3 regions of the Actinomadura rubteroloni genome follow, and region 2 is predicted to be linked to each of the others. Evidence: predicted binding sites of a transcription regulator. Region 2 holds the regulator's gene; each other region holds the start of a gene.
The links. Region 2 encodes LexA, which represses DNA repair genes until DNA is damaged. Its sites were predicted from a motif close to TCGAACANNTGTTCGA; they were not measured.
Positions count from the first base shown of each region.

Region 1: BTM25_RS05585 (alpha-ketoglutarate-dependent dioxygenase AlkB) is a predicted target of LexA. The motif match lies at 7,451-7,466, and genes of this name have one in related genera.
Region 3: uvrA (excinuclease ABC subunit UvrA) is a predicted target of LexA. The motif match lies at 1,061-1,076, and genes of this name have one in related genera.

Region 1 is NZ_MTBP01000001.1:1,263,044-1,273,367, reverse strand. It holds gene BTM25_RS05630 (SulP family inorganic anion transporter) at 1-646, shown strand, start outside; gene BTM25_RS05625 (polysaccharide deacetylase family protein) at 714-1,484, opposite strand; gene BTM25_RS05620 (MGDG synthase family glycosyltransferase) at 1,516-2,571, shown strand; gene BTM25_RS05615 (DMT family transporter) at 2,555-3,418, opposite strand; gene BTM25_RS05610 (hypothetical protein) at 3,591-3,974, shown strand; gene BTM25_RS05605 (hypothetical protein) at 3,953-4,183, shown strand; gene BTM25_RS05600 (response regulator transcription factor) at 4,228-4,917, shown strand; gene BTM25_RS05595 (sensor histidine kinase) at 4,914-6,326, shown strand; gene BTM25_RS05590 (hypothetical protein) at 6,232-7,242, opposite strand; gene BTM25_RS05585 (alpha-ketoglutarate-dependent dioxygenase AlkB) at 7,489-8,106, shown strand; gene BTM25_RS30225 ((Fe-S)-binding protein) at 8,280-9,761, opposite strand; partial or broken gene BTM25_RS30220 (FAD-binding oxidoreductase) at 9,835-10,324, opposite strand, start outside.
Region 2 is NZ_MTBP01000004.1:20,592-30,915, forward strand. It holds gene BTM25_RS24360 (class I SAM-dependent methyltransferase) at 1-624, shown strand, start outside; gene BTM25_RS24365 (cytochrome P450) at 707-1,960, shown strand; gene BTM25_RS24370 (long-chain-fatty-acid--CoA ligase) at 2,002-3,546, opposite strand; gene leuS (leucine--tRNA ligase) at 3,886-6,381, shown strand; gene lexA (transcriptional repressor LexA) at 6,549-7,238, opposite strand; gene BTM25_RS24385 (LysM peptidoglycan-binding domain-containing protein) at 7,434-7,985, shown strand; gene nrdR (transcriptional regulator NrdR) at 8,217-8,687, shown strand; gene BTM25_RS24395 (vitamin B12-dependent ribonucleotide reductase) at 8,799-10,324, shown strand, end outside.
Region 3 is NZ_MTBP01000006.1:175,170-185,493, forward strand. It holds gene uvrA (excinuclease ABC subunit UvrA) at 1-940, opposite strand, end outside; gene BTM25_RS28845 (GNAT family N-acetyltransferase) at 1,116-1,712, opposite strand; gene BTM25_RS28850 (MBL fold metallo-hydrolase) at 1,944-2,609, shown strand; gene BTM25_RS29875 (GPGG-motif small membrane protein) at 2,690-2,836, opposite strand; gene BTM25_RS28855 (RlpA-like double-psi beta-barrel domain-containing protein) at 3,028-3,777, shown strand; gene BTM25_RS28860 (adenylate/guanylate cyclase domain-containing protein) at 3,774-5,381, opposite strand; gene BTM25_RS30790 (vWA domain-containing protein) at 5,430-6,821, opposite strand; gene BTM25_RS28870 (AAA family ATPase) at 6,824-7,696, opposite strand; gene BTM25_RS28875 (hypothetical protein) at 7,693-8,112, opposite strand; gene BTM25_RS28880 (hypothetical protein) at 8,269-8,568, shown strand; gene BTM25_RS28885 (acyl-CoA dehydrogenase) at 8,569-10,324, opposite strand, start outside.

The DNA of each region.
Region 1 (10,324 bases), on a different contig from region 2:
CTACGACCGTGAGCTGGTCGCCCAGGGCGTGGGCAACGCGGTCTGCGGGGCGCTCGGCGCGCTGCCGATGACGGCGGTGATCGTGCGCAGCTCGGCGAACGTGCAGGCGGGGGCGCGGACGAAGGCGTCCCGCGTCCTGCACGGCGTGTGGCTCCTGCTGTTCGCCGCGCTGTTCCCGTCGGTGCTCGGCCTGATCCCGCTGGCCACGCTGGCGGGCGTCCTCGTCCACGCGGGATGGAAGCTGATCCCGCTGGCGCGGCTGCGTCCGCTGTGGCGCGAGCACCGGGGCGAGGCCGTCGTCCTCGCGGTGACGGCCGTGTCGGTCGTCGTGCTCAACCTGTTCGAGGGGGTGCTGATCGGGCTCCTGCTGGCGGTGGTGAAGACGGCGTGGGAGACGTCCCACATCCACCTGGAGACCGACGAGTCCACCGACCCGATCAAGGTCCGCCTCATCGGGAACGCCACGTTCCTGCGGCTCCCGAAGATGCTCGACACGCTGGAGGCGCTGCCGCGCGACCGGCCGATCGAGCTGGACCTGTCCGGTCTGCGGCACCTCGACCACGCCTGCCGCACCGCCCTGCTCGACTGGGCGGACGACCACAACCACGCGGGCCCGGTTCCCGTCCCGCTGGGCCAGGCCGGATAGCCCGGACGACGCCCGTCCCGTCGGGGGCGGGCGTCGTTCCGTACGCGCTTTTGGAACGTTCCGGGGCTTAGTGGGCGGTGTTCCTGCCGAGCATGGGGATGTCGGGGAAACCGTGAGTCCGGGGGTGGATTCCGTGGTCGCGCAGCGGTCCCACCGCGAGCCCGCCGGCCCGGCACGCCGCGACGATCCCGGGCAGGGCGTCGAGCGTCGCGCGCCAGGCGCCGGGCGCGGACGTGACGTCGCTGTCGTGCAGCAGCACCGTCGCGCCGCCCCGCAGGTCCCGGTCGAGGGTCGCGCGGACGGTCCCGGGCGTCGTCGTGGCCGTCCAGTCGCGTCCCCAGGCCGTCCACAGCACCGGGCGCAACCGGAAGGCGCGGGCGGCGGCGAGCCCTTCGCCGCTCAGCGCGCCGTGCGGCGGCCGGTACCAGACGGGCCGGACGCCGCACACGTCCCGCACCAGCCGGACCGTCCGCGCGATGCCGGCCGAGACGCGGCCCGGACGCGAGAGCAGCCCGTTCTGGTGCCGCCAGCCGTGCACGGCGATCTCGTGCCCTTCGGCGACCATGCGGCGGCCGAGGTCGGGACGGCGGCGCAGCGGGTCGCCGAGCACGAAGAACGTCGCCCGGCAGTCCAGCTCGGCGAGGGCGTCGAGGAACCGGGGCGTGGACGTGCCGTCCGGTCCGTCGTCGAAGGTCAGCGCCACATGGCCGGGATCACCGCGCCCGGCCGTGCGGGGCGTCCACCGGCGGACGGAGCGCAGGCAGGTGACCGCCGGACCCAGGTGCGCCGCCAGCACGACGGCGGCTCCGAGCCCGGCCGGGCGCACGAGACACGACATACGGCAAGTCTGCTCAGAAAGGCTCCAGCACATGGGCAAGCGGCTGTTAATTCTCACGGCCGGAATGGGAGCGGGCCACGACGAGGTCGCCGCCGAGCTGGCCCGCAGGCTCGCTCCGGACGGGTTCGACGCCGCCGTCGTGGACGTGCTGGACCTGCTGCCGCTCCGTCTCGGCCGGGGACTGCGCCGCTTCTACCACGGCATGATCTTGCGGACGCCGTGGCTGTACGGAGCGCTGTACCGGAAGTTCTTCGTCCCGTCCGGCCCGCCTCGGGTGTCGCCGCTCGTGGTGTGGATGGCGGCGCGGCTGGACCGGGCGCTGCACGGCCGCCCGCCGGACGCCGTCGTGTCCACGTTCCATCTCGCGGCCCAGGTCGCCGGCCGGTTGCGTGAGTCGGGGCGGCTGCCGGCGCCGTCGTTCGTGCTCGTCACGGACTTCGCCGTCCACCGGCTGTGGCTGCATCGGGGCAACGACCGCTACTTGTGCCCGGACGAGGCGGCGGCGCGGACGGTGACGGCGGCGACGGGCCGTCCGGCGACCGGTTGCGCGCCGCTGGTCCGCCCGCAGTTCCGCCGGGACGCGCGGCCCGTCGCGGAGTTCCGGCCCCGGGATCGCCCGGTGCTCGTGTCGGCGGGGTCGTGGGGCGTCGGCGAGGTCGCGGAGACGATGCGGGTCCTCGCCCGGTCGGGCCGGTACCTCCCGGTCGTGCTGTGCGGACGCAACGAGCGGTTGATCCGGCGGTTGCGCGGCGCGGACGCAGGGCTCGTCCTCGGCTGGCGGGACGACCTCGCGGATCTGATGGCGGGCGCGTACGCGTTCGTCGACAACGCGGCCGGCCTGAGCTGCCGGGAGGCGTTCGCGCGGGGGCTGCCGGTGGTCTCCTACCGTCCGATCCCCGGCCACGGACGGGACGGAGCGCGCGCGATGGCCGACAGCGGCGTCAGCGTCTACGCGCGAACCCCCGCCGAACTGCTGGACGTTCTGGACGGCCTGGCCGACCCGTCCACGCGAGACCGCCAGGTCGCACGGGCCTACGCCTTGTTCGACGCGCCCGCCGCCGAGAAGGTCGTCACGGCTTCGTCGTGACGCCGTGGTGCCGCTGGAGCACCGGCGACCGCGACAGCCCGATGCTGCCGAGCGCGATCAGCAGGACTCCGAGCACCTCTACGGCCACCCACGGGCCCGTGCGGACGCGCTCTCCGAACAGGCCGATCCCGAGGAGGATGCTGGCGACGGGATCGGTGACCGTCAGAGCAGGCTGAACCGCGACGAGCGATCCGCTCTGCAGAGCGTTCTGGAGCAGGAACAGCGCGCCGAGCCCGGCCGCCGCCATCCCGTACAGCTCCCAGGACGCGACCGTCGCCGCGAGCCCGTCGCCGAACAGCTCGGTGACCTCCTTCATCAGGGCGGCGGTGAGCGCGAAGCTCACCGAGGACGCGACTCCGAACAGGACGCCGCGCACCGCTCCCCGGGCGACGAGCGCCGCGACGACGAGAAGTGCGACGCCGCCGACGCAGATCGCGCACGCGACGATCCAGCTCCAGGTCCCGGGCTCGCGAACGCCCGCGCGCGGCGACGCCGCGACGAGCAGCCCGACGAGCCCGGCCGTGAGGAGCCCGACGCCCGTCCACGGGACGCCCCGCAGCCCGCACGGCGCGACCGCCGCGAGCAGGATCATCGTGATCGGCAGTTCGGCGGACAGGACGGGCTGGACCAGCGTCAGTCCCGCCATCGACAGCGCCGCCGCCTGGAGCGCGAACGCGGCGATGAGCGCCGCGATGCCGCCGAGCCAGCCGGGATCGCGGAGCAGGTCGGCGAACAGCGACAGGCGGAACGTGTGGGCGGCGGGGGCGGTCCGCGCGGCTTTGCGCTGGAGCACCGATGCCAGCGCGTTGGCGGCGGCGGCCGACAGCGCGAGGAACGCGGCGATCAACAGCGTCCCCGGGGCATCGTCCGTCCTTCGTCGGCGGGTGTTTCCCGAGGTCGTACCCGCTGCTCGGCGGAGGAGCGCGGGCTTGGGGAGAGCGTTACCCGTCCGCCCACAGAGTTCTGCCAAAGAAGCCTCCTACCGTCACCGTTGTTCCGACCGACACGGAGGTTTCGACATGGCACGCAAGACGTTGCTGGCGGGGGCCGCGCTCGCGCTCGTCCTCACCGGGACGAGCGGGGTGGCGGTCGCCGACACCGGTCCCACCGCCAAGCCGACCGCCGCGCCGAAGACGGCGAAGCACGTCGCGAAGTTCTGCGCGCGTGTGGACCGGGTCTCCAAGCGCGTCGACAAGCTGACCGGCCGTATCTCGGGCGGGCCGGACCAGCGGGGATCGGTGCGTTGGCTGCAAGCCCGCGCGGACAAGGTCCGGACCAAGAACCCGCAGCGGGCCGCGCTGATCGACCAGCGGATCGCGCTGCGCCAGAACCGGCTCGCGGTCCTCAAGCTCCGCGACCAGGGCCTGACGAAGGCGCAGACGTGGTGCGCGACGCAGAAGTAGCGCGCCGCGCGGCGCGGGCCGCCCTCGTCCTCGCGCTCGCGGCCGGTCCGGTCGCGGCGTGCGGGACGGGCGGCGGCCCCGACGCGGCGCCGCCGAGCCACGGCCCGGCCGCTCGCACGGACCAGGTCCCGCCCGAGTTGCAGAAGGCCGTGAACGACGCCGAAACCGCCGCGCAGCAGGGCGAACGCGAGATGGCCGACCAACCGTGAACCCTGTGGCACCCTGATGGTCGTCGCCGCAGGTCAGGAGTGTCGTGAACGCGCCGTACCGGATTCTCGCCGTCGATGACGACCCGGCGATCCTGCGCGCTCTGCGCCGGGGCCTGGCCCTGGAGGGCTTCGGCGTGGAGAGCGCGGACGGCGGACGCGGCGCGCTGGCCGCCGCCGAGCGGACACCGCCCGAGGCGATCGTGCTGGACGTCTCGATGCCCGACCTGTCCGGGATCGAGGTCTGCCGGACGCTGCGGGAACGCGGCGTGGACGTCCCGATCCTCATGCTGTCGGCGCTGGACGAGGTCGCCGACCGGGTCGCGGGCCTGGCCGCGGGCGCCGACGACTACGTGGTCAAGCCGTTCGACCTGACCGAGCTGGCGCTGCGGCTGCGGGCGCTGCTGCGGCGCGCCGGGCCCGCGCCGGGACGGCTCGTCCGCGTCGGGGACCTCGTCCTCGACCCCGACACGCGCCGGGTGACGGCCGGCGGACGACCCGTCGAGCTGACGCGCCGCGAGTTCGCCCTGCTGGAGACGCTGGCGCGCAACGCGGGGATCGTCCTGTCCCGCTCGGTGCTGCTGGACCGCGTGTGGGGCTACGACTTCGAGGTCACCAGCAACGCCGTGGACACCTTCGTCGGCTACCTGCGGCGCAAGCTGGAGACGGACGGGACACCGCGCATGATCCACACCGTGCGCGGCGTCGGGTTCGTCCTGCGGGAGGCCGGCGCATGAGGCTGACCACCCGGTTCTCCGTGATCACGGCGGTGCTCGTGCCGGTGCTGGTGCTGCTGGCCGGGCTGCTCGTCCTGCGGCTCGCCTCCCACGACCTGAAGGCCGAACGGGACCGGCAGCTCGCCGTCCGGTTGCAGGGGCTCGTCCCGACCGCGACGACCTACGCGCAGAAGTCCCGGCGGACGCCGATGTCGCCCCCCGAGCGCGCGCAGCAGCGGGTGAGCGGGGCGGCGGGCGACGACGGCTCCGGCGGCGTGTCCCTGGTGCCGCGCGTCGGCGAGCCGCTGCTCGTCGGGAGCGTGCCGGGCGTCCGTCCCGAAGGAGCCGGCCCGGCGACGATCGTGTCCGGCGGGCGGCGCTGGCGGTTCGTCGCCACCGACCTCGGCGCGCGCGGCAACGTCGGCCGCCTGTGGGTGTTCGAGCCGGAGAGCCGGGTGAGCGCGCGGATCACGCTGCTGCGGCGGCGCCTGATCGCGATCACGCTCGCGGCCGCCGGCGCCGGCGCGCTGGCCGGCTTCGGGCTGGCGCGGTTCGCGGTGCGTCCGCTGACCGTCCTGCGCGGGCAGGCCGCGGCGATCGGCCGCTCGCCCGGCGCGGGGCGGCGGCTCGCGACCGCGTCCGGGACCGTGGAGGTGGACGAGCTGGCGCGTCTCGTCAACGACCTGCTGGAGCGCGGCGACGACGCGGTGCGCCGCACGGGCGCGGCGCTGGAGACGGCCCGGGCGTTCGCCGCCAACGCGGCCCACGAGCTGCGCACGCCGTTGACCAGCATGGGGACCAACCTCGGCCTGGTGAACCATCCGGGCATCAGCGCCGCCGACCGCGCCGAGGTCGTCGCGGACCTCGCCGCCGAGCACGCCCGGATGGACCGGCTGATCACCATGCTGCGGCAGCTCGCCCGCGGTGAGCTGCTGGACCCGCGCAGCCTCGCCGCCGTCGATCTGCCCGATCTCGTCGAGGCGTCGGTCGAGGACGCGCGCCGCCGTCACCACGGCGCTTCGATCACCGTCGACGTCCCGGACGCCGGGACGGTGCGCGGCTGGCCCGAGGGGCTCCGGATGATCCTGGACAACCTGATCGACAACGCGGCCGTCCACGGCGTCGGCGCGGACGGCCGAGCAGCGATCGAGGTCACGTTGACCGAATCGCCGGAGGGGTTGGCGCTGCGCGTCCGCGACCACGGGCCGGGCGTTCCCGAGCCCGCCCGGCGGACGGTCTTCGACCGGTTCCGGCGGCGGCCCGGCAGTCCGGGGTCGGGACTCGGCCTGACGCTCGTGGCGCAGCAGGTCGGGCTGCACGGCGGGACGATCGCCGTCACCGCGCCGCCGGACGGCCCGGGGGCCGTGTTCGACGTCCGTCTTCCGCGTTCACCGGAGCCCGGCGGCGATCCGGCGTCGTGGCTGCGCTGACGCCGCGTTCTCCCGGCGCGGACGTGCGGGCGTAGGCGAAGGCCGCGACGGCCATGCCGAGGCCCCACAGCAGGTAGCCGGGGACGGCGATCCAGAAGAACGTCTCGGGCAGGTCCAGGCCGTCGCCGGGCGGGAACGGATTGCGGCCGCGCAGGCGCTCCCCGACCATCTGGACCGTCATCACGCCGAAGTACACGACGAGCCCGGCGGAGATCGCCGCTCCGGGCCACAGCACGAGCGGGCGCGGCACGCGCCGTCCGGCCGCGCCCGGCACCCGGCGCGGCCACACCCGGCCGAAGCGGTGGACGAGCGCGGCGGGCAGCAGCGTCCCGCCGAGCAGGAACCCGGCCTCGAACAGCGCCGCCGAGACGCCCGACGCCAGCGGCGTCTCGTCGAATCCCACCCACGCCTGCGCGCCGATCCGGGTGAGGCATCCCCCCATCGCCGCGTACGCCGCGACGTACGCCCAGCCCGGCGTGCGTTCCAGCGGTGCGAGCAGACGGCGGCCCGGCCTGGTGCGGCGCTGGTAGAGCAGCGTCGTCCGCGCCACGAGCACCGCCGCGGCCGCGCACGCCGCCCGGCTCAGCGCGCCGACCGGGTAGAACGCGATGCCGAGGCCCGGCAGGACGCCCCCGACGACGTCGAGCAGCAGCATCGCGGCGGCCCCCGCCAGCGCCGCCGCCGTCCCCCAGCCCGCGGCGACCACGAGCGGACGCGGCAGCCGCGTGCCCGTCGCCGCGACCGCCAGCGCCGCCGCGAGGCACAGCGCCACCGAGCCCCAGCCGCTGATCGTGACCAGGTCCGGCCCGACCGGCGACATCCGGCCGGGGAAGTGCCCCGCGTTCCAGTACACGCGGACGCCGCCGTAGAAAACCGCCCCGACCAGCGCCGCACCGGCCGTTCTCGTCACCGCCATGGCGCCCACGATGCCCGCCGGGCAAGGCTTTGAGCCTCCCCCGCACGTCGTGTCCGTTTCCCTCTCCCGGGGGAATCTTGACAGCGGCACCCCCGTCATCTTCGATCGACGGGACGGGTCATGACCGGGTGTTCATCCGGCCCGTCCCCTCGGCACCGCGGTGCCCTCCCCCGTGGGGCACCGGGTGTCGCACGGGCACCGCCGCGAATCGAACACATGTTTGACTCGGTGGGTAGCCTGGGGTCTATGTTCCAAGCGTCACTTCTGGATGCCGATGAGGTCGGTGTCGGGTCTCTGGGCTCGTCGGTGCGGCGCGTCCCGCTGACCGACGGCGCCTGGATCGACCTGCGGCCGGGCTGGATCAGCGGCGCCGACGCGCTCTTCCAGCGGCTGGTGGAGACCGTTCCGTGGCGGGACGAACAACGCCGCATGTACGACCGGGTCGTCGCGGTGCCGCGTCGTCTCGCCTTCTACCGCGCGGGCGCGCCGCTGCCCGACCCTGCGCTCGCCGAGATGAAGCGGCTGCTGGACGAGCACTACGCCGAGGAGTTGGGCGAGCCTTTCGCCACGGCCGGGCTGTGCCTCTACCGCGACCATCGCGACAGCGTGTCCTGGCACGGCGACCGGTACGGCCGGGGGCGCCATGAGGACGTGATGGTCGCGATCGTCTCGCTCGGGACGCCGCGTCCACTGCTGCTGCGCCCCCGGTCGGGCGGCCCCGCGCGCCGGTACGAACCGGGCCACGGCGACCTGCTGGTGATGGGCGGAAGCTGCCAGCGGACCTGGGAGCACGCGATCCCGAAGAGCGCCCGTCCGCTCGGCCCCCGCGTGAGCATCCAGTTCCGTCCGGCCAACGTCAGTTGACCGAGGCGAGCGGAAAATACAGCCGGCCGGGGGCCGAGGGGTCGTCGGCGGCTCCCGGCCGGCGGCTGTGGCACCGTCGATGACGGGCCGCGCTCACATACTGACGGGCCGCGTTCGCGGGCGTCCGGCGCTTGACGGAATCTGACCGAGGAGACGCCCGGCCCGGCGATTGTTCACCGATCGGGCAGCGCGCCGCGCAGAACCTCGGCGAGGTGCAGGGCGCGACGCGGCGTTCCCTGGGCGATCTGGGTGCGGCAGGAGAAGCCGTCGGCGAGGACGAGCGCGCCGTCCGCCGCCGTGCGGACCTTCGGGTACAGCTCCCGCTCGGCGCACGCCTGCGAGACGTCCCAGTGGCCCGGCTCGAAGCCGAAGTTCCCGGCGAGCCCGCAGCAGCCGGAACCGATGACGTCCGGACGGACGCCGAGGCGTTCGAACACGGCCAGGTCCGGCGCGTACGTCCCCTTCGCCTCCTGGTGGCAGTGGACCTGCGCGACAGCGGACGCGTCCAGCTCGGTGAACGGCCAGTCTCCGTCATGACCGGCGACGATCTCCGCCAGGGTCGTGACGAGCCCGCCGAGCGCGGCGGCGCGCGGGTCGTCCGGAAGCAGTTCGCGGGCCTCGTCCCGGAGCATCACCGTGCAGGACGGCTCCAGGCCGACGATCGGCAGACCGGCGTCCAACGCCGGGCCGAGGACGTCGAGCGTGTGCCGCAGCACGCGCCGCGTCACCCCGAGCTGCCCGGTGGAGTGCCAGGTCAGCCCGCAGCAGACGCGTCCGGGCGGCACCAGCACCCGGTGTCCGAGCGCTTCCAGGACCTCGACGGCCGCGCGTCCCACTCCGGGCTCGATGTGGTCGGTGAAGGTGTCCGGCCACAGGACGACCGGACGTCCCGCGCCGGCCGCCGGACGTTCGCGGAACCAGCTCCGGAACGTCCGCGGCGCGAAGCGGATCATCTCGCGGCGCGGCTCGACGCCGGCCAGCCGCTTCGCCACGGCCGCGACCGGACGCCGGGCGAGCAGCGCGCCCGCCCCCGGCACGGCCGTCGCGACCCGCGCCCAGACCGGCAGCCAGCCCATCGAGTAGTGCGCGAGCGGACGGACCCGTCCCGCGTGGTGGCGATGCAGGAACTCCGCCTTGTACGTCGCCATGTCCACGTTGACCGGGCAGTCGCTCGCGCACGCCTTGCAGGACAGGCAGAGGTCGAGCGCGTCCCGGGCCTCCTCCGACCGCCAGCCGTCCGGCAGCGTCTCGCCGCGCAGCAGTTCGGCGAGGACGCGGGCGCGGCCGCGCGTGGAGTGGACCTCGTCGCGGGTGGCCTTGAACGACGGGCACATCGCGCCTCCGCGCAGGTCGCGGCACGATCCGACGCCGACGCAGCGGTGGACGGCCGCCGCGAACGAACCGCCGTCGCGGGTCAGGGCGTGCGCGGGCGAGATCGGCAGCGCGTCCCGGCCCGGCCCGGGGCGCAGGCCCGCGTCGAGCGGTTCCGGGTTCGTGATGACGCCCGGGTTGAACCGGTCGTCCGGGTCGAAGACGTGCTTGAACGCCGCGAACGCCCGCAGCAGTTCCGGCGAGTACATCGTCGGCAGCAGTTCCGAGCGCGCCCGCCCGTCGCCGTGCTCGCCCGAGACCGTCCCGCCGTGCGCCGCGACGATCGTCCGCCGCCGCCGCCATGAACGCCCGGTACCGCGCGACGCCCGGCGCGTCGCCGAGCGCGAAGTCGAGCCGCAGATGCAGGCAGCCCTCGCCGAAGTGGCCGTACGGGACGCCCCGCAGCCGGTGCTCGCGCATCAGCGCGTACAGGTCGCGCAGGTAGTCGGCGAGCCGGTCCGGCGGGACGGCCGAGTCCTCCCAGCCGGGCCATGCCTCGCCGCCGTCCGGCAGCCGGGTCACGATGCCGGCGCCCGCCTCGCGGATCCACCAGAGTGCCCGCGTCCGCGCCGGATCGTCCACGACGACCGCCGTCATGCCGGACGCCTCGGCGCGGACGCGCGCCGCGATCGCCTCCGCCGCCTCGCGCGCCTCCGCGGCCGTGTCGCCGCCCGCCTCGCAGTACAGCCAGCCACCGCCCGGCGGCAGGTCCGCGCCCGCTCCGCTCCGGCCCGGCTGGCTCCGCAACGCCGTGAGCAGGTCGGACGCCATGCCTTCGACCGTCAACGCTCCCGCGCGGACGGCGACGGGAGCGAGCGCGGCGGCGGCGAAGACGTCGGGGAAGCCG
Region 2 (10,324 bases):
AAGGCACTCGGCGTGACGCTGTCCAAGCAGCAGGCGGAGTGGGCGCAGAAGGCCATCGCCGACCGGGGCCTGTCGGAGCTGGCCGAAGTGCGGCACATGGACTACCGGGACGTTGCCGAGTCCGGGTTCGACGCCGTCAGCTCGATCGGCCTGACCGAGCACATCGGCAAGGCGAATCTGCCGTCGTACTTCTCGTTCCTGTACGGGAAGCTGAAGCCGTACGGCCGGATGCTGAACCACACCATCACCCGTCCGGACAACCTCGCGCCGTCGATGAAGCAGAGCGGTTTCATCAACCGGTACGTGTTCCCCGACGGCGAGCTGGAGGGCCCGGGGTTCATCCAGCAGCAGATGAACGACGCGGGCTTCGAGATCCGGCACCAGGAGAACCTGCGCGAGCACTACGCGCGGACGCTCCTCGGCTGGTGCCGGAACCTGGACGACCACTGGGACGAGGCCGTCGCCGAGGTGGGCGAGGGCACCGCGCGGGTGTGGCGGGTCTACATGGCCGGGTGCGTCCTCGGGTTCGAGCAGAACTGGATCCAGTTGCACCAGACGCTCGGCGTGAAGGTGGACGACGAGGGCGGGGCGCGGATGCCGCTGCGTCCCGACTGGGGGGTCTGACGCGGCGGCGGGCGCGGGGGCACGCCCCCCGCGCCCGCTGTGGGGGCTGACGGCCGCCGCGTCCCGGGGTACGTTCACGATCATGGACGAGCTGCGGGCCGCGGACGTGAACCTGACCGACTGGGCGTTCTGGCGGGCGCCGCACGAGCACCGGCACGCGGCGTTCGCGGCGCTGCGCGGCGAGCCCCGGCTGCCCCGGTTCGAGGAGCCCGAGGTCTTCGTCGTCCCGCGCGGCCCGGGTTATTACGCGGTGACGCGGCACGCGGACGTGGTCGAGGCGTCGCGCCGGCCGCAGGACTTCTGCTCGGGCCGGGGCGCGATCAGCATTCCGGACATGCCGGGCGACATGCACGAGTACTTCGGCTCGATGATCAGCATGGACGACCCCCGGCACGCCAAGATCCGCCGGATCGTGTCGCGCGCGTTCTCGCCGCGCATGGTGCGGCGCTTCGACGAGCAGGTCCGCGAGGTCGCCGCACGGCTCGTGGCCGGCGTCGCGGCGGGCGAGGGCACCGGCGACTTCGTGGCGGACGTCGCGGCCCGCCTCCCGCTGACGATCGTCTGCGACCTCATGGGCATCGGCGCCGAGCACCACGCGGCGGTGCTGGCGGCGTCCAACACGATCCTGGCGGGCAACGACGCGGAGTTCATCCCGCTCGGCGAGCCCGACCGGATCGTGGTGGCGCTGCTGGACGCGGCGCAGACGCTCAAGGCCATCGTGGAGGACCTGGCGGCGCGCCGCCGCGCCGAGCCCGCCGACGACCTGACGTCCGCGCTGGTCAACGCCAACATCGACGGCGAGTCGCTGACCGACCAGGAGCTGGGCTCGTTCTTCATCCTGCTCGTCGTGGCGGGCAACGAGACGACGCGCAACGCCATCGCGCACGGCCTGGACCTGTTCACCCAACATCCCGAGCAGCGGGAACTGCTGCTGGCGGACTTCGAGGGACGGATCGGCGGGGCCGTGGAGGAGATCGTCCGGTACGTCTCGCCGGTGATCTGGATGCGCCGCACCGCGACCCGCGACACGACGCTGAACGGCCACGACGTCGCCGCGGGCGACAAGCTGGTGCTCTACTACTGGTCGGCGAACCGGGACGAGTCGGTCTTCCCCGAGCCCGAGCGGTTCGACATCCTGCGCGACACGTCCGGGCATGTCGGCTTCGGCGGTCCCGGCCCACACTTCTGCCTCGGCGCGCACCTGGCCCGCCGCGAGGTCTCCGTGCTGTTCCGCGAGCTGTTCGGGCGCCTGCCGGACGTCCGCGCCACGGGCGCGCCGGACCGGCTGGAGTCGGCCTTCGTCAACGGCATCAAGCGGCTGCCGTACACCGGCTGAGCGGCCCGGGGACCGCGCCGTCGTCCCCGGACCGCGGCGGATCAGCGCAGCGCGCGCTTGAGGATCTTGCCGGTGGCGGTCATCGGCAGCTCGTCGCGGAACTCCACGATGCGCGGGTACTTGTAGTTGGCGAACTGCTCCTTGCCCCAGGCGATCAGCTCGTCCTCGGTGACGGTCGCGCCGGGCGTGCGGATCACGTACGCCTTGATCTCCTCGCCGTGCGACTCGTGCGGGACGCCGACGACCGCGGCGAGGGAGACGTCCGGATGCGTCATCAGGACCTCCTCCAGCTCGCGCGGGTACACGTTGAAGCCGCCCCGGATGATCATGTCCTTCGAGCGGTCGATGATGTAGTAGTAGCCGTCCTCGTCGCGGCGGGCGACGTCGCCGGTGCGGAACCAGCCGTCGCGGATCGCGCCCGCGGTGGCCTCGGGACGGTTGTAGTAGCCCTTCATGATGTTGTGGCCGCGGATGGCGATCTCGCCGGGGCCCTCGCCCTCGATCGTCTTCCACTCGTCGTCGATGAGCTTCATCTCCACGCCCCAGATCGGCAGGCCGATCGAGCCGGGCCGCTGCTCGCGGTCGGGCCGGTTGAAGGACGCGACCGGGGACGTCTCCGACAGCCCGTAGCCCTCCAGGATGCTCACGTCGAACTTGGCCTTGATCCCCTTGAGGACCTCCATCGGCAGCGCCGACCCGCCCGACGACGCGACGCGCAGGTTGTCGCGGATCGTCGCCACGTCCTCGGGGGAGGTGTCGTCGGTCAGCAGCGCCCAGTACATCGTCGGGACGCCCGCGAAGACGTTCACCTTCTCCTTCACCATCAGCGCGACGGCCTGCTTGGCGTCGAACCGGGGCAGCAGGACGAGCGTCCCGCGCCGGAACAGGCCGACGTTCATCATGCAGGTCTGCCCGAAGATGTGGAAAAGCGGCAGCGCGACGAGCAGCGTGTCGTGCAGCGTCTTCTCGAACAGGCTGTCGGAGACGATCGCGTTCATCAGCAGGTTGCCGTGCGTCAGCTCGGCGCCCTTGGGCTGCCCGGTGGTGCCGCTCGTGTAGAGGACGACGGCGGTGTCGTTGGCGTCGGTCTGGACGGCCTCGAACGTCCCGGGCTGCCCGCCGATCGCGGCGAGGAACGGCTCGGCGCCCTCGATCGGGGACGCGGTCGCGGTCGGGTCGGCGGGCATCAGGAAGAAGTGCTCGCAGGCGTCGGTCTCCTGGAAGCCGGCGAACCCGGCCTCGCCGAGCGGGAGCTGCGGCGTCCCCTCGAAGCAGAAGAACGCCTTCGCCTCGGAGTCGGCGAGGTGGTAGGCGATCTCGCGCGGCTTCAGCAGGACGTTCAGCGGCACGACCACCACCCCGGCCTTGAGCGCCCCGAAGTACACCATCGGGAAGTACGGCACGTTGGGCGACGCCAGGGCGATCTTGTCGCCGGGCCGCAGGCCGCGCGCCGCCAGCAGGTTCGCCACCTGGTTCGCGACCGTGTCCAGCAGCGCGTACGAAAGCCGTGTGTCGCCGAGGACGACCGCGTCCCGGTCGGGCGTCTCGCGGGCCGCGTCTTCGAGAAGGACGGAGAGATTGAGCATGGCACTCCTCGTACCGGGTGGTGTCACCAGGCGGTTACTACTGGCGAGTGTACGAACCGTAGTGCTCATCCTGATACATAAGTTGCGGCCGACGCCATATGTGGTGCTTGCTTGACATCAAGGTTGTGACCATCCGGTCGGTTCGGTGGCCGTTATCGACCGCGCGACGGCCTTGCCCCTGCGCTAGTCTTGTTGTATGCGGACCACGGCCCTCCTTCTTCGACCGCCGCGCTGAGCCCTACCCGGCGAGCGCGGCGACCCCTCCTGTGCGAGGGGTTCTTTCATGTCAGGGCATGTCCGTGCAGGCCCCTCAACGACCGGAACCAGTGGAGCAGCGACGTGAGCAGCGACGAGACCTCGCGCAACGACCAGGCGGCCGACGGGTACGACCCGCGGGCCGTCCAGGACAAGTGGCGGGACCGCTGGGCGCGGCTCGCGCCCCACCGGGCGGGCGGCCCGGACGACCCGCGCGAGCGCCGCTATGCCCTGGACATGTTCCCCTACCCGTCCGGTGACCTGCACATGGGCCATGCCGAGGCGTTCGCGATCGGGGACGTGTCCGCCCGCTACTGGACGCAGCGCGGGTACAACGTCCTGCACCCCATCGGCTGGGACTCCTTCGGCCTGCCCGCCGAGAACGCCGCGATCAAGCGCGACTCCCACCCCGCCGAGTGGACGTACGCCAACATCGAGACCCAGGCCGAGTCGTTCCGGCGCTACGCCCCGTCCTTCGACTGGACGCGGCGCCTGCACACCTCCGACCCCGAGTACTACCGTTGGACGCAGTGGCTGTTCCTGCGCTTCTACGAGCGCGGGCTGGCCTACCGCAAGGGCGGGCAGGTCAACTGGTGCCCCAACGACCAGACCGTCCTGGCCAACGAGCAGGTCGTCGGCGGCCACTGCGAGCGCTGCGGCGCGCTGGTGGAGCGGCGCGTCCTGACCCAGTGGTACTTCAAGATCACCGACTACGCCGACCGGCTGCTGGACGACATGGACCAGCTCGAAGGCGGCTGGCCCGAGCGCGTCCTGCTGATGCAGCGCAACTGGATCGGCCGCTCCACCGGCGCGGACGTGGACTTCGTCATCGAGGGCCGCGCCGAGCCCGTCACCGTCTACACGACGCGTCCGGACACGCTGCACGGCGCGACGTTCATGGTCGTCGCGGCCGACGCGCCGCTGGCCGAGCAGGTCGTCGCGCCCGAGCAGCGCGCCGCGTTCGAGGCCTACCGCGAGGAGGTGTCGCGCGAGAGCGAGATCGAGCGGCTGTCCACCGAGCGCGAGAAGACCGGCGTGTTCCTCGGCCGGTACGCGGTGAACCCGGTGAACGGCGAGCGGATCCCGGTGTGGGCGTCGGACTACGTCCTGGCCGAGTACGGGCACGGCGCGATCATGGCGGTGCCCGCGCACGACCAGCGCGACCTGGACTTCGCGCTGAAGTTCGGGCTGCCGGTCCGCGTCGTCGTGGACACCGGCGCGCCCGACCCCGCGGCGACCGGCGTCGCCACGCCCGGCGAGGGCACGCTGGTCAACTCCGGGCCGGTGGACGGCCTGGGCAAGGCCGACGCCATCGCCCGGACGGTCGAGCTGCTGGCCGAGCGCGGCACCGGACGCGCCGCCGTCAACTTCCGGCTGCGCGACTGGCTGGTCTCGCGGCAGCGGTTCTGGGGCTGCCCGATCCCGATCGTGCACTGCCCGGCGTGCGGCGAGGTGCCCGTCCCCGAGGACGAGCTGCCCGTGCGGCTGCCCGACGACCTGCGCGGCTCGGACCTGGCGCCCAAGGGGACGTCCCCGCTGGCCGCCGCCGAGCAGTGGGTCAACGTCGACTGCCCGAAGTGCGGGGGCGCCGCCAAGCGCGACTCCGACACGATGGACACCTTCGTGGACTCGTCCTGGTACTACTTCCGGTACTGCTCGCCGGACTACACCGACGGGCCGTTCGACGTCGAGGCCGTCCGCCGCTGGATGCCCGTCGACCGCTACACCGGCGGCGTCGAGCACGCGATCCTGCACCTGCTGTACAGCCGGTTCTTCACCAAGGTCCTGTACGACATGGGCCTGGTGGACTTCACCGAGCCGTTCAAGCAGTTGCTCAACCAGGGGCAGGTCGTCAACGGCGGCAAGGCGATGTCCAAGTCGCTGGGCAACGGCGTCGACCTGGGCGAGCAGATCGGCGAGTACGGCGTGGACGTCGTCCGGCTGGCGATGCTGTTCGCCGGCCCGCCCGAGGACGACATCGACTGGGCCGACGTGTCCCCGCAGGGCATGGCGAAGTTCCTGTCGCGCGTGCACCGCGTCGCGTCCGAGGTCGCGTCCGCGCCCGGCGCCGACCCCGCCGCCGGGGACCGCGAGCTGCGCCGCGTCACGCACCGGACGATCGAGGAGGTCACCGGGCTGGTCGAGGCCACCCGGTTCAACGTCGCGATCGCCCGGCTGATGGAGCTGGTCTCGGCCGCCCGGCGCGCGATCGACTCCGGGCCCGGCGCCGCCGACCCGGCCGTCCGCGAGGCCGCCGAGACCGTCGCCGTCCTGCTGTCGCTGTTCGCGCCCTACACGGCCGAGGAGGCGTGGGAGCGGCTGGGCCGCACCGCGCCCGTCGTGACGGCCGGCTGGCCCGCGGTGGACCCGGCGCTGCTCGTCCAGGAGTCGGTGACGTGCGTCGTGCAGGTCGCGGGCAAGGTCCGGGACCGGCTGGACGTGGCGCCCGGCATCGACGCGGGCGAGCTGGAGGCGCTCGCGCTGGCGTCCGAGCGGGTCGTGGAGGCCCTGGCCGGAGCGGAGATCGCCAAGGTGATCGTCCGCGCGCCCAAGATCGTGAACATCGTGCCGCGCCGCTGAGCACGCGCGAAAGCCCCGTCCGGGACGTCCGGGCGGGGCTTTCGCGTGTCCGTGCTCGGGGACGGAATCACGGGGCCGTTCGGGGCCGTCGCACTGGACGGTTTGTCAATGCGGGAAAGATTTCGGTCCGCCGGACGGGAACGCCGTGGTATGTCAGGATTCTCCCGTCACATCTTGCGGAGAACCGCGACCACACGTCCCAGAACCGACGCTTCGTCACCCGGAATCGGGTCATACGCCGGGTTCTGCGGCATCAACCAGATATGGCCGTCCCTGTGCTTCAGCGTCTTCACGGTGGCCTCGCCGTCGATCATCGCGGCGACGATGTCGCCCTGCTCCGCGACCGGCTGCTGCCGGACGACCACCCAGTCGCCGTCGGCGATGGCCGCGTCGATCATCGAGTCGCCGGTGACCTTGAGCAGGAAGTGCGTGCCCTCGCCGACGAGCTGCTTGGGCAGCGTGAAGACGTCCTCGACGGCCTCCTCGGCGAGGATCGGGCCGCCCGCCGCGATCCGGCCGACGAGCGGCACGTACGCGGGCGCGGGCCGCGTCCCGGCCGGCTCGGCGCCGTCGACGTCCTCGGCGGTGCGCACCGGCGTCGCGCCCGGCACCCGCACCTCGACCGCGCGCGGACGGTTCGGGTCGCGCCGCAGGTAGCCCTTGCGCTGGAGGGTGCGGAGCTGGTGGGACACGCTGGAGGTGCTCGTCAGGCCGACGGCCTCCCCGATCTCGCGCATCGACGGCGGGTAGCCGCGCCGCTGGACCGAGTCGCGGATGACCTCGAGGACCATGCGCTGCCGCTGGGTCAGCCCGCTTCCCTCGCCGGAACCGTCGGGCAGCTCCCGGGCCTTGCTCATCGCTCGTCGCCTCCAGGCGGTCGGATCCGTCACTCCTCGTCCAGGGAACGCTACCGCCTCCACGACCGATGATCAAACAATTGTTCGAAGAAGATGCTCGCCTTCCCCCACTGCCGTGCGATAGAACATCGTACACACGTTCGATCGAAAATGCATTCGAAACGTCGGGTGCGGACCGGTCGCGGAGGGGCAGAGATGGGTGATTCGCTCCAGCGGGGACAGGTGGCGGTGTGCGGCGGCGGCCTCGTCGCCGGGCACGAGGAGCGCGGTGCTCCCGAGGACGGCGCGCGGCGGGGGTTCCCGCGCCGCCGGGGGCATCTGCGACTGATCATCGGCGGGCGCGGCGAACCGCTGGCGGACGTCCCGGCGTTCGTGGCGCCCCGCGTCGTGCGCCGGGCCGAGGCGCGGGCCGTGAGCCGGCCGGAGGGGCGGCCGGGGCTGCGGCTGACGCGGCGCGGACGGATCGTCGTCGGCGTCCTCGCGGCGGGGGTCGCGCTGGCCGTGCTGTGGCCCGTCGCCGGCGCGCTGCACGCCGGGACGCCGCCGAGCCCGCGGCCCCGGCCCGTCCGGGACGCCGCCCGCACCGCGACGGTCGTCGTGGGCGAGCGCGACACGCTCTGGGACATCGCCGTCCGGGCGGACCCGCACGGCGACCCGGGCGCGACCGTCCGGCGGATCCGCGACCTCAACGGGATGTCGGGGTCGATCGTCCAGCCCGGGAGCAGGTTGCGGGTCCCCGCCCGCTGACCCGCGCGGCGGGAGTAAGTTGCTGCGCCGGCGCGACACGCCGGAATGGTGCGCGCGAGGTCCGATGTGATCAGGGTCTACGCGCGGGACGCCAGGTCAGAGTTGCGTAGCGTGCGTCGGCGCCCTACGGTTGACCACAACATCTAGTAGTCGACGCGGTATCATTAACCACAGATTGTGGTCGTGTGACGTCCGTGTGACGCGGCCTTGCGTCAGGGGAGAGGAAGACACGTGCACTGCCCGTTCTGCCGCAACCCCGACACCAAGGTCATCGACAGCCGCTCCGCCGACGACGGGGCCGCCATCCGGCGGCGCCGCTCGTGCCCGGAGTGCGGCAAGCGGTTCACGACCCAGGAGAACGTGCTCCTCATGGTGGCCAAGCGCAGCGGCGTCACCGAGCCCTTCTCCCGGGAGAAGATCATCGCGGGGGTGCGCCGGGCCTGCCAGGGGCGGCCCGTCGGCGAGGACGCGCTGGCCCAGCTCGGCCAGCGGGTCGAGGAGGCGCTCCGGGGGACCGGCTCGGCCGAGATCCCCTCGCACCAGGTGGGCCTGGCGATCCTCGGGCCGCTCGGCGAACTCGACGAGGTCGCCTACCTGCGCTTCGCGTCCGTCTACCGGTCCTTCGAGTCCCTGGACGACTTCGCCCGGGAGATCGAGGACCTGCGCGGGCGCACTCCTGGAGAACACGCGCCGCCCCGGTGAGCGGCGGATCGGCACAACAGCACTGAGAACGGACAGCCCGGGGACGCCATCGTCCTCCGGGTTCAATCGTCCTGGACAGGACCCGGCGGGAGGGTCCGGAGGGGGAAGCCCATGACCGAGACGGTGAGCGGATCGTCGGCCCGGCGCGGCAAGGGAGGCCGCAAGGGCCTCAAGGTCGAGCGGATCTTCACGACGGAGGGCGTGCATCCGTACGACGAGATCCGCTGGGAGCGGCGCGACGTCGTCATGACCAACTGGCGCGACGGCTCGGTCAACTTCGAGCAGCGCGGCGTCGAGTTCCCCGACTTCTGGTCGCTGAACGCGGTCAACATCGTCACGTCGAAGTACTTCCGCGGCGCCGTCGGCACGGCCGCGCGCGAGTGGAGCCTGAAGCAGCTCATCGACCGCGTCGTCCGTGCCTACGTGGACACGGGCCTCGCGGAGGGCTACTTCGCGTCCTCGGCCGACGCCGAGATCTTCGAGCACGAGCTGACCTACGCCCTGGCCCACCAGCTCTTCAGCTTCAACTCTCCCGTCTGGTTCAACGTCGGCACCAAGTCCCCGCAGCAGGTCTCGGCGTGTTTCATCCTGTCGGTGGACGACACGATGGAGTCGATCCTCGACTGGTACAAGGAGGAGGGGATCATCTTCAAGGGCGGGTCGGGCGCCGGACTCAACCTGTCGCGGATCCGCTCGTCCAAGGAACTGCTGTCGTCCGGCGGGACGGCGAGCGGGCCGGTGTCGTTCATGCGCGGCGCGGACGCGTCCGCCGGGACGATCAAGTCGGGCGGCGCGACCCGCCGGGCCGCCAAGATGGTCGTGCTGGACGTGGACCACCCCGACGTGGCCGAGTTCATCGAGACCAAGGCGCGCGAGGAGGACAAGATCCGCGCGCTGCGCGACGCCGGGTTCGACATGGACCTCGGCGGCCGGGACATCGCGAGCGTCCAGTACCAGAACGCCAACAACTCGGTGCGCGTGTCCGACGAGTTCATGCGCGCGGTCGAGGAGGACGGCGAGTTCGGGCTGCGGTCGCGGCTGAGCGGCGAGGTCATCGAGAAGGTCCGCGCCAAGGACCTGTTCCGGCTGATGGCCAAGGCGGCGTGGGGGTGCGCCGACCCGGGCATCCAGTACGACGACACGATCAACGACTGGCACACCAACCCCGAGACCGGCCGCATCACCGCGAGCAACCCGTGCTCGGAGTACATGTCGCTGGACAACTCGTCCTGCAACCTCGCGAGCATCAACCTGCTGAAGTTCCTCGGCGCGGGCAACGTGTTCGACGTCGAGCGGTTCGCCAAGCTCACCGAGCTGATCATCACGGCGATGGACATCTCGATCACGTTCGCCGACTTCCCGACCGAGAAGATCGCGCGGACGACGCGGGACTACCGGCAGCTCGGCATCGGCTACGCCAACCTCGGCGCGCTGCTCATGGCGAGCGGGCACGCCTACGACTCCGAGGGCGGGCGGTCGCTCGCCGCCGCGATCACGTCGCTGATGACGGGCGTCGCCTACCGGCGGTCGGCGGAGCTGGCGGGGATCGTCGGCCCGTACGAGGGGTACGCGCGCAACGCCGACGCCCACAAGCGGGTCATGCGCAAGCACGCCGCCGCCAACGACGACCTGCGGAC
Region 3 (10,324 bases), on a different contig from region 2:
ACGGCTGGACGGCCCCGTCGGCGAGGGACAGCTCGGGGTCGGGGACGACCAGCTCCGGGTCCACCTCCATGCGGGTGCCGAGGCCGGTGCAGTCGGGGCAGGCGCCGTAGGGCGAGTTGAAGGAGAAGGAGCGCGGCTCCAGCTCGTCGAACGACAGGTCGTCGTAGGGGCAGTAGAGGTGCTCGGAGTACATCCGGGTGCGGTTCTCGTCGTCCTCGGCGAGGTCCACGAAGTCGAGGACGATCGTGCCGCCGGACAGGCCGAGCGCGGTCTCCACCGAGTCGGCGAGGCGCTGGCGCGCGGACTCCTTGACCGACAGCCGGTCCACCACGACCGAGATGTCGTGCTTCTCCTGCTTCTTGAGCGTCGGGGGCTCGTCCAGCCGGACGGTCGCGCCGTCCACGATCGCCCGCGAGTAGCCCTTGGACTGCAGCTCCCGGAACAGCTCCAGGTACTCGCCCTTGCGGCCCCGGATCACCGGCGCGAGCACCTGGAAGCGGGTGCCCTCGCCGAGCTCCAGCACACGGTCCACGATCTGCTGCGGGGCCTGGCGGCTGATCGGACGGGCGCACACCGGGCAGTGCGGGTGCCCGATGCGCGCGTAGAGCAGGCGCAGGTAGTCGTAGACCTCGGTGATCGTCCCGACGGTCGACCGGGGGTTCTTGCTCGTGGACTTCTGGTCGATCGACACGGCCGGGGACAGGCCCTCGATGAAGTCGACGTCCGGCTTGTCCATCTGGCCGAGGAACTGCCGGGCGTAGGCCGACAGCGACTCGACGTACCGGCGCTGCCCCTCGGCGAAGATCGTGTCGAACGCCAGACTCGACTTCCCGGAGCCGGAGAGCCCGGTGAACACGATCATGGCGTCCCGCGGCAGGTCGAGCGAGACGTCCTTCAGGTTGTGCTCGCGTGCTCCACGCACGATGAGTCGGTCATGCACGGCGGTGGCTTCCGGTTCTCTGGTGGGGCGCCGACGGCGCGTCGGCGCGCGTCCCGTTCACGGCGGCGAGGAGAGACTCCCCCGCCATAGCTAACAGCGGCATCGGCCGCTTCATTTCGACCGTACACGTGTTCGAACACCACTTGCCACCGGAACGGGCGCGGGGCTCGTCCCGTCACAGCCGCGCCCGGCCCTCCCGCAGGTCGTCGGGGGTGAGCAGCCAGCACAGGTCGCGGCCGGTGTCGCCGGGGGCCGCGGGCGGACGCTCGACCGTCCGTTCGAGCAGGAACCCGAGCCGGCGCGCGACCGAGGCGCTGGAGTCGTTGGCCGCGTCGCACCGGATCTCGACGCGCTCGACGCCGGGGTCGGCGAACGCCGCCCGGACCAGCGCCGCCGCGACCCGGGTCGCGATGCCCCGGCCGGTGTAGGCGGAGTGGACCCAGTAACCGATCTCACACGTCACGGGCGGGCGGACGTGCAGGACCGTGCCACCGAGCACCGGAGCGCCGTCCCGGTCGCCGCCCGCCGCGAAGATCCCGTAGGCGAACTCCGTCCCGTCGGCCCAGAGGCGGTCCCGCTCGGCGAGGTAGGCCGCGTGGTCGGCCTCGGCCGGCAGGTCCGCCGCCCAGGCCATCCACTCGTGCAGTTCGGCGAAGGACTCCTTGACGGCCTGGTCGAGGGCGCCGGCGTCGGACGGCCGCCAGCGGCGCACGACGAGGTCGTCCAGCACGATCCGTTCGGGCGGCCGGTCGGTGAGCGGTGCGGCGTCCATTCCCCCATCGTGCACAGCGGCCTCCCGAGTCGCGACCCATTAACGGCGGTCCCACCGCACTTCCCGGGGAACGATCTCTCACACCGCTGGAACGCTCTCTTCCGCTCGGGCACCGGACGCGCGTGATTTTCCGCACCGTACGCCGCGAACGGGACGCAGCCGGGGACGCGGCGGCGCGGGCGATGCGCGAGGATGGGCGCTGTCCGCCACGGGACCTCGACGGGAGGGACGATGACCTACACCGGAGACGTCGCGGTCGGCGGCGCGCCCGGCGTCCGCGAGCTGCCCGGCCTGACGATCACCAAGGCCGCGGTCGGTCCGTACGACAACAACGCCTACCTGCTGCGGTGCGCCGCGACGGGCGAGCAGCTCCTCATCGACGCGGCCAACGAGGCGTCCCGGCTGCTCGGCCTGCTCGGCGGGGGGCCGCTCGCGCGGATCGTCACGACGCACCGCCACCAGGACCACTGGGAGGCGCTCGCGGAGGTGGTCGCGGCGACGGGCGCGCCGGTCACCGCGCACCCGTTCGACGCCGAGCCGTTGCCCGTCCCGGTGACGGCGCCGGTCGAGGACGGCGACACGTTCACGTTCGGCGCGGTGACGCTGGAGGTGATCCACCTGCGCGGCCACACGCCGGGGTCGATCGCGCTGCTGTACGACGCGGACGGGTCGTCGTCCGGGCACCCGCACCTGTTCACCGGGGACAGCCTGTTCCCCGGCGGGGTCGGGAACACCTGGGGCGACCCGACGCGGTTCGCGCGGCTGCTCGCGGACGTCGAGGAGCGCGTGTTCGACCGCCTCCCCGACGCGACCTGGTTCTATCCGGGCCACGGCAAGGACTCCACGCTCGGCCGGGAGCGGCCGTCGCTGCCGGAGTGGCGCGCGCGGGGCTGGTGACGGTCCCCCGACGGCGCGCGGCCCGCGTGCGGCGGTGCACGCGGGCCGTTCGCGGAGGCGGCGCCGCGAGGGCGCCGGGGTCAGTGGAAGATGCTGACGCCTCCCGGGCCGACGAGCAGGCCCACGACGATGAGGACGATGCCCCAGAGCAGTTCGCGCCGGGCGAGGATCACGTAGATGCCCCCGACGACCAGGATGACGGCGATGAGCCACAGAATGAATGCCATGCGGCAACGAGTCCCCGTTAGGAAAAGGATCAAACAGACCTAGGGCAAAAGCCCTGGTCAAGGCCTGTTTCGCAGCGGCGGTTCACGGACCGAACGGACAGATTCCCCTGGCTCCGGGCAGACGTGCGGGCGGCCCGCGGCGTAGGGTCGCGGGCGGCGTGCGTCCGGCACGTCCGGAAGGCGGGGGTTCCATGCGGGTGCGGGGTCCGGGCGCGGTCGTCGGCGGTCTCGCCCTGCTGGGCGCCCTCGCGGGCTGCGGCGCCCGGTCGGACGCGTCCGTCCAGGAGGCCGCGCCGCCGCCCGTCGCCACCGCGCCGTCGAGTTCGCCGCCCGTGACGCCTGTGCCTTCCGCGACGCCCGAGAACGCGGCGGACGCCCGGCCCGGCAAGCCGCTCGGCGCGCCGAGGAGCTGGAAGATCACCACGTACTACACGGCCGTGGAGTCGGTGCACCACGGCAGGCCGAAGGCCGTCAAGGGCTGCCCCGAGCTGCACTGCTCGCACGGGCGGACGCCACTCGGCTCCTACCCCGAAGACTTCCTCGCGGTCGTCCAGATGGAGGGCGCCGGACGGCTCACGTCCGGGGCGAACAAGGGCCGCTACCTCAACTGGTCGCACAGCGTCGGGTGGTGGCTGGACGACTCCACGCGCGACTCGAGGGCGCGTCCGCTCGTCCCGTGGAAGACGGCGGCGGCCGACCGGTCCGTCCTCGCGCGGGGGCAGCGGTTCCTGATCACCGACTGCGGCCGGGACGACGCGGGCCGGGCCGTCCCGGCGGACGTCTGCGCGGCGTTCCGGCGGGCGACCTTCACGGTGACGGACCTGTTCCGTCCGGGCTACGGCGGGCAGCACCACGCGGACGTCTACGTGGGCGAGGAGACCGGCCCCGGCTTCGCCGCGTTCGCGACGACGCTGACCGGCGCGTCGCTCGCCGCGGGCTAGCGCCCGGCCGCGTCCGCCGTCGCGGCCTCGGCGGCGGGCGCGGGGACGGGCGCGGCGAGCCGGGTGGGCTCGGTCCGGCCGCGCAGCACGACCTCGTCGCCGAGTTCCCAGTGCGCGGCCTCGGGGTCGCCGGCCTCGGCCACGACCGTCCCGGCCGCCAGCACGAGCGCGGGCGTCGACTTGGCGAGGTCGGTGAGCCGCGCCGCCTCGTTCACCGGGTCGCCGATGACGGTGTACTCGAACCGCTCCTCCGCGCCGATGTGCCCGGCGACGGCCTCGCCCGCCGAGACCCCGACGGCCGCCGACACGCCCGGTACCTCGGCGCGCAGCCGGGCGGCCAGCTCGCGGCCGGCCGCGAGGGCGCGGGCGGGCGCGCCGTCCAGGTCCAGCGGGGCGCCGAAGATCGCCAGCGCCGCGTCGCCCTCGAACTTGTTGATCCAGCCGCCGTGCCGTCCGACGACCTCCACGACGACGCCGAAGAACGCGTTGAGCAGCGCGACGACCTCGCTCGGCGGCCGGTCGGCGGCCAGCCGCGTCGAGCCGATGATGTCCACGAACAGCACCGCGACCCGGCGCGTCTCGCCGCCGAGGTCGATGCCGCGTTCGAGCGCGACGCGGGCGACGTCCGGGCCTACCTGCCGTCCGAAGAGGTCTTGCAAACGTTCGTGCTCGCGCAGGCCCGCCGCCATGTGGTTGAACCCGGCCTGGAGCAGTCCGACCTCGCTGGCGTCGTAGACGGGCACCTCCACGTCCAGGTCGCCGCGTTCGATGCGCGCGAGCCCGAACCGCACCGACTCCACCGGATCGGCGATGGCGTGCGCGGCGCCGTAGGTGACGGCGAACCCGACGACGAGCGCGGTCCCGCCGAGGACGAGGGCGGCGACCGCGAAGTCCCGCAGCGTCACCTTCGCGAAGACGATCGAGCCGACGGCGAGCGCGACGAGCCCGAGGATCGGCACCGCCGTCCCGAGCGCCCACGCCAGCACCGACCGCGCCACCACGCCCGGCAGCCCGGTCCGCGCCGGGGTCCCCGAGCGCAGCGCGGCCGTGACGGCGCGGCGCAGCAGCCGTTCGGTGAGCAGGTAGACGATCGTGCAGGTCGTGAGGCCGCCGAGCAGGCTCGTCAGGCCGAGCTTGGCGGCCAGCAGCGGCGAGAAGACGGCGTTGATCACGACCCAGCCGACCGAGCCGATCCCCCACAGCATCAGGTGGACGGCCATCATCCGCAGCGGCGCGTACAGCAGCGCGGACCGCTCGCCGGGCCGCGCGCCCTCGTCGCGCTCCACGATCCGCCGGACGCCCCGGAACACCCGCGCCCCGAGCACCAGCCCGACCGGCACGGCCAGCGCGACGTAGACGGTGAACAGCCAGACGTTGATCGTCTCCAGCCGGGCCGGGATGTCGCCGTCGGGGTTCGGCACGACGAGCGTGAACAGGAAGACGACCAGCGCGCCGCCGAGGTTGGCCAGGCCCGTGGCGATCGTGACCAGGCGCCGGGCGCGGCGGACGATCGTCGTCCGCGAGTCGCCGGGACGTCCGTCGATGAGCCGCCAGAGCACCGCGAACGGCGTCCGGCGCGCGCGGGGCGCCCTGTCGAACTCCATGAGCGGCAGATTAGTGGGTCGAATCGGATGTTCCGCACATCACACGCGTCAGGCCAGCTCCTCGACGAACGAGGTGAGCTGGTCCAGGTTGCGGCACTCGACCATCGGCACGATCGCGCCGTAGCGGGACGCGGCCGAGTCCCCGGTGTCCCACAGGCCGCGCGGCTCGGGGTTCAGCCAGTACGCGTGCCGCGCCCGGCCGGCCATCGCCTCCAGGACGGGCAGGGACAGCTCGCCGTAGTTGGAGCGGGCGTCGCCGAGGACGAGCAGGGACGTCCGGGGCCCGATCGCGTCGGCGTACCGCTCCTCGAACACCTTGATCGCGTGGCCGTAGTTGCTGCGGCCGGTGATCCAGACCAGGTCGGCCTCGCGCGCCATCCGGGTCATCGCGGCGGCCACGTCCGCGCCCGGCGCGAAGAACTTGGTGATCTCGTCGGTGGTGTCGATGAACGCGAACGCCCGGACCCGGCTGAACTGCTCGCGCAGCGCGAACGTCAGCAGCAGCGTGAAGTGCGCGAACGCCGACACCGAGTCGCTGGCGTCGCAGAGGATCACGAGGTCGGGCCGGTGCGGGCGGCGCGGCCGGTGCCGGGTGGTGAGCGGGACGCCGCCGCTGGCCAGCGACGCCCGGACGGTCCGCCGGAAGTCCAGCCGCCCCCGGTCGCCCGCCCGGTTGCGCTGCGCCAGCCGGGTGGCGAGGCGCCGGGCCAGCGGGTGGACCTCCCGGCGGAGCCGGTCCAGGTCGGCGCGGTTCGCGCGGCCGAAGTCCAGCCGTTCCAGCGGCGGGCGGACCGACAGCCGGGCCGTCCGCTCGACGCCGGTGTCCTCGGCGATGCGGCGCCGGACCTCGCCCGCCACCAGCCGCTCGAACCGGGCGATCCGGTCGCGGAAGGTGCGGCGCGCGACCCGCTCGGCGAGCCCGCCCCGGTCCCGTCCGGTGAGGACGGCGTTCAGCAGCCCCGCCATCAGCGTGTCCGGGGACAGGGCGCGCAGCACGCCCGAGGAGAACCACGACTCCTGGCCCGGCGTCCGGCCGTAGGACGCGACGGCGTCGCGCGCGAACGCCCGCAGCGCCGCGTCGTCGCCGTCCAGCAGCACGTCGGCCAGCTCGCGGCGGCGCGCCTGCACGCCGGGGTCCAGGGCGGCGGGGATCGGGCGGCCCTCGCCGTCCAGCCGCCGTCCGGGACGGCCCGGGACATGCCCCGCGCCGTCGCCGAGCGCCGCCGGGAACCACAGGTCGAACAGCGTGTCGAACAGCTCGCGGTGCGCGGACCTCTTGACGAGCGTCGCGGCGTACGCGGCGCGCACGGACTCGCGGTCCATCAGGTCCAGGAACTCCAGGGCGCGGACGGCGTCCAGCCCCTCGGCCGTCGACACCGGCAGCCCCGCCTCGCGCAGCGCCGCGACGAACCCCGCGTGCCGGCCGACCAGGGACGCCACGGTCAGCCCCGCAGGCCCAGCTCCGCCGCCGCGCGCTCCTGGTCGGAGACGTGCTTGAGCACGACGCCGAGGGTGCGGGCGACGGCGGTCTCGTCCAGCTCGTCCAGGCCGAGGGCCAGCAGGGTGCGCGCCCAGTCGATCGTCTCGGCGATGGACGGCGCCTTCTTCAGCTCCAGGTCGCGCAGCGCCGCGACCGTCCGGACGAGCTGCTCGGCCAGCGACGCCTCGATGCCCGGCACCCGCGCCAGCACGATCGCGCGCTCGCGCTCGGCCGTCGGGTAGTCCAGGTGCAGGTACAGGCAGCGCCGCTTCAGCGCCTCCGACAGCTCCCGCGCCGCGTTGGAGGTGATGACGACGAACGGGCGGCGCACGGCGGCGATCGTCCCGAGTTCGGGGATCGTCACCTGGTAGTCCGACAGGACCTCCAGCAGCAGGCCCTCCACCTCGACGTCGGCCTTGTCGGCCTCGTCGATGAGCAGGACCGTCGGGTCCGGGCGGCGGATCGCCGCCAGCAGCGGGCGCTCCAGCAGGAACTCGGCGGAGAAGATGTCGTCGTGCGTCTCCTGCCAGGCCCGGTCCGACGGGGCGGCCTGGATCGCGAGGAGCTGCTTCTTGTAGTTGAACTCGTACAGGGCGCGGGCCTCGTCCAGGCCCTCGTAGCACTGGAGCCGCAGCAGCCCGGCGCCGGTCGCCGCCGCGACCGCCTTGGCCAGCTCGGTCTTGCCGGTGCCCGCCGGGCCCTCGACCAGCAGCGGCTTGCCGAGCGCCTGCGCGAGGAACACGGTCGTGGCGACGGGCTCGTCCGCGAGGTACCCGGCGGCGGCGAGCCGCGCGGCGACGTCGTCGGGCGAGGTGAACGCGGCCGGCGCGGTCATCTCCGCTTCGCCTTGCTGTACGTCTGATTCGTCCCCGCGAACACGAGCCTCCCCTTGGCGTCGATCGTCGCACCCCAGTACGACCCCGACTGCGGATCCCTGCCCTGCCAGGAGAAACGGTACTTGTTCTTCCCGTCTGGGATGGCCTGTCCGGTCCAGAGCGTCTGACCGGCCTGCTTCCAGACGCCCGACCCGTCGGCCTTGAACTCGAAGTAGTCCTTGCGCTCGCCGACCCAGCGGCCCACGAGCACCCGGACGTCCGCGGCCTTCACCGACGGGACCGGCGCCAGCGTGGGCGTCGGCGCGGTCGAGGCGCCGGACGTCCCGTGGCCGGATCCGCCGCACGCCGTGAGGGTGAGCGCCGCGCCGAGCGCGGTCGCGGCGAGGGAGCTGGCGGAACGTGCCCGCAGGCGCATGGGGACCTCCTGAGCGGGGAGAAAGAGGTGACTTATCGACGGGTTACCGTATCCGACCGGACAGCCCGTGTACTTCGAACTCCCTCCCCGGTAGCACCCCGGAGTTCGGCCCCGGGGGTGACGCGGCGCGGGCCGCCGCCTTGTTGGATCGGACGCATGACGACGGCACGCCTCCCCCACGACGAGCTGGCCGCGGCGATGGCCGCGCGCCGTGAGCTCGGCCCCGACTACGACGCCGCGTTCGCGCAGGCCATCGCCGACCGCGTCCAGGAGCTGGCGACCGTCCGGCCCGCGCCCCGGCGCCTGCTGGACGCCGGCTTCGTGCTGGCGGTCCTGTCCCTGGCGGCGGCGATCCCGCTGAGCGCGATCGCCGCCGTCCAGGCGGGACTGCCGGGCCTCGCCGTGGTGTGGACGGGCGTCGTGCTGTTCAACGCCGTCCACGCGCGACGGACCTGATCACTTCCCCGGCTCGGGGTCGCGCGGCAGCCCGAGCAGCCGCTCGCCGATGATGTTGAGCTGCACCTCGGTGGTGCCGCCGTAGATCGTCATCGCGCGGCTGAACAGCATCGCCCGGCCGACGATCCCGCTCTCGGCCATCGGGACCTCGGTCGCCCCCGCGTCGCCCTGCGCCGCCCAGCAGAAGTCGGCGACGTCCTGGTTGAACTGGACGCCGAGCAGCTTGCGCACGCTCGCCTCCGCGCCCGGCTCGACGCCGTTGAGCTGCTTGAGCGTGGTGCGCAGCGACAGCAGGTCGATCGAGTGGCCCTGCGCGACGAGCCTGCCGACCTCGCTGACGGTGCCCGCGTCGGGCGTCCGGTCGGCGAAGAACGCGAGCAGTTCCTCGACGCCCATCCCGAGGCCGCCGCTGCCCGTGGACAGCGACACCCGCTCGTTGGACAGCGTGTTGCGCGCGACCTGCCAGCCCTTGCCGACCTCGCCGACCACGCGGTCGTCGGGGACGAAGACGCCGTCGAGGAACACCTCGTTGAAGATCGCCTCGCCGGTCAGCTCCTTGAGCGGCCGGACGTCGACGCCCTCGGACTTCATGTCCACCAGGAAGTAGGTGATCCCGTCGTGCTTGGGCCCGGACGCGTCGGTGCGCGCGATGCAGAAGCCCCACTGCGCGAACTGCGCGAGCGACGTCCAGATCTTCTGCCCGGTGAGCCTCCAGCCGCCCTCGACCCGCTCGGCCCGCATCGACAGCGACGCGAGGTCCGACCCGGCGCCCGGCTCGGAGAAGAGCTGGCACCAGACCATCTGGCCGCGCAGCGTCGGCCGCAGGAACCGTTCCTGCTGCTCCCGCGTCCCGTACCGGACGAGCGACGGCACCAGCCAGGCGCCGATCATGAGGCTCGGCGGCTTGACGCCCGCGCGCTTCAGCTCCTGCTGGATGACGATCTGCTCCACCGGCCCGGCGTCCCGGCCCCACGGCGCGGGGAAATGGGGAACGGTCCAGCCCGCGTCGCCCATCCGGGTGTTCAGCTCGCCCTTGTCCTCGATCGCGGCCAGCTCGGCGATCTCGGCGCGGACGCGCTCGCGCAGCGGCCGGGTGTCGTCGTCCAGCTCCAGCTCGACGGGCCGACGCCCGCCGGCCAGGGCCCGCTCCCCGACCGTGTGCGCCCACGCGCCGGGCGAGCCGAGCAGCGCCCGCAGCGTCAGCGTCCGGCGCAGGTAGAGGTGGGCGTCGTGCTCCCAGGTGAACCCGATGCCGCCGAGGATCTGGATCGCGTCGCGCGCGGTGCGGACCCCGGCGTCGACCGCGACGACGGCGGACACGGCCGCCGCGAAGCCCGCCTCGGGGACGTCCTCGTCCAGGGCGCGGGCGGCGTCCCAGGCGACGGCGCGGGCCTGCTCGGCGGCGATGAGCATCCGGGCGGCCTTGTGCTTGACGCCCTGGAACTGCCCGATCGGGCGGCCGAACTGCTCGCGGACCTTGGCGTACTCGGCGGCGGTCGTGACGAGCCAGTCCGCCGCGCCGGCCGCCTCCGCGCCGAACAGCGCGGCGGCGAGGTCCCGGACGGCGGCGGTGGTGAGGCCGTCCAGCACCCGCTCGGCGGGGACCTCGGCGCCGGACGCCTCGACCCGGGCGACGCGCCGGACGCGGTCCAGGCTCTCCACCGCCGTGACGGTCGTGTCGGCGGCGTCCACGACGACCCACGCGGTCTCGGCGCCGATCGCGACCGGAAGCACGAGCAGGTCGGCCAGGGACGCG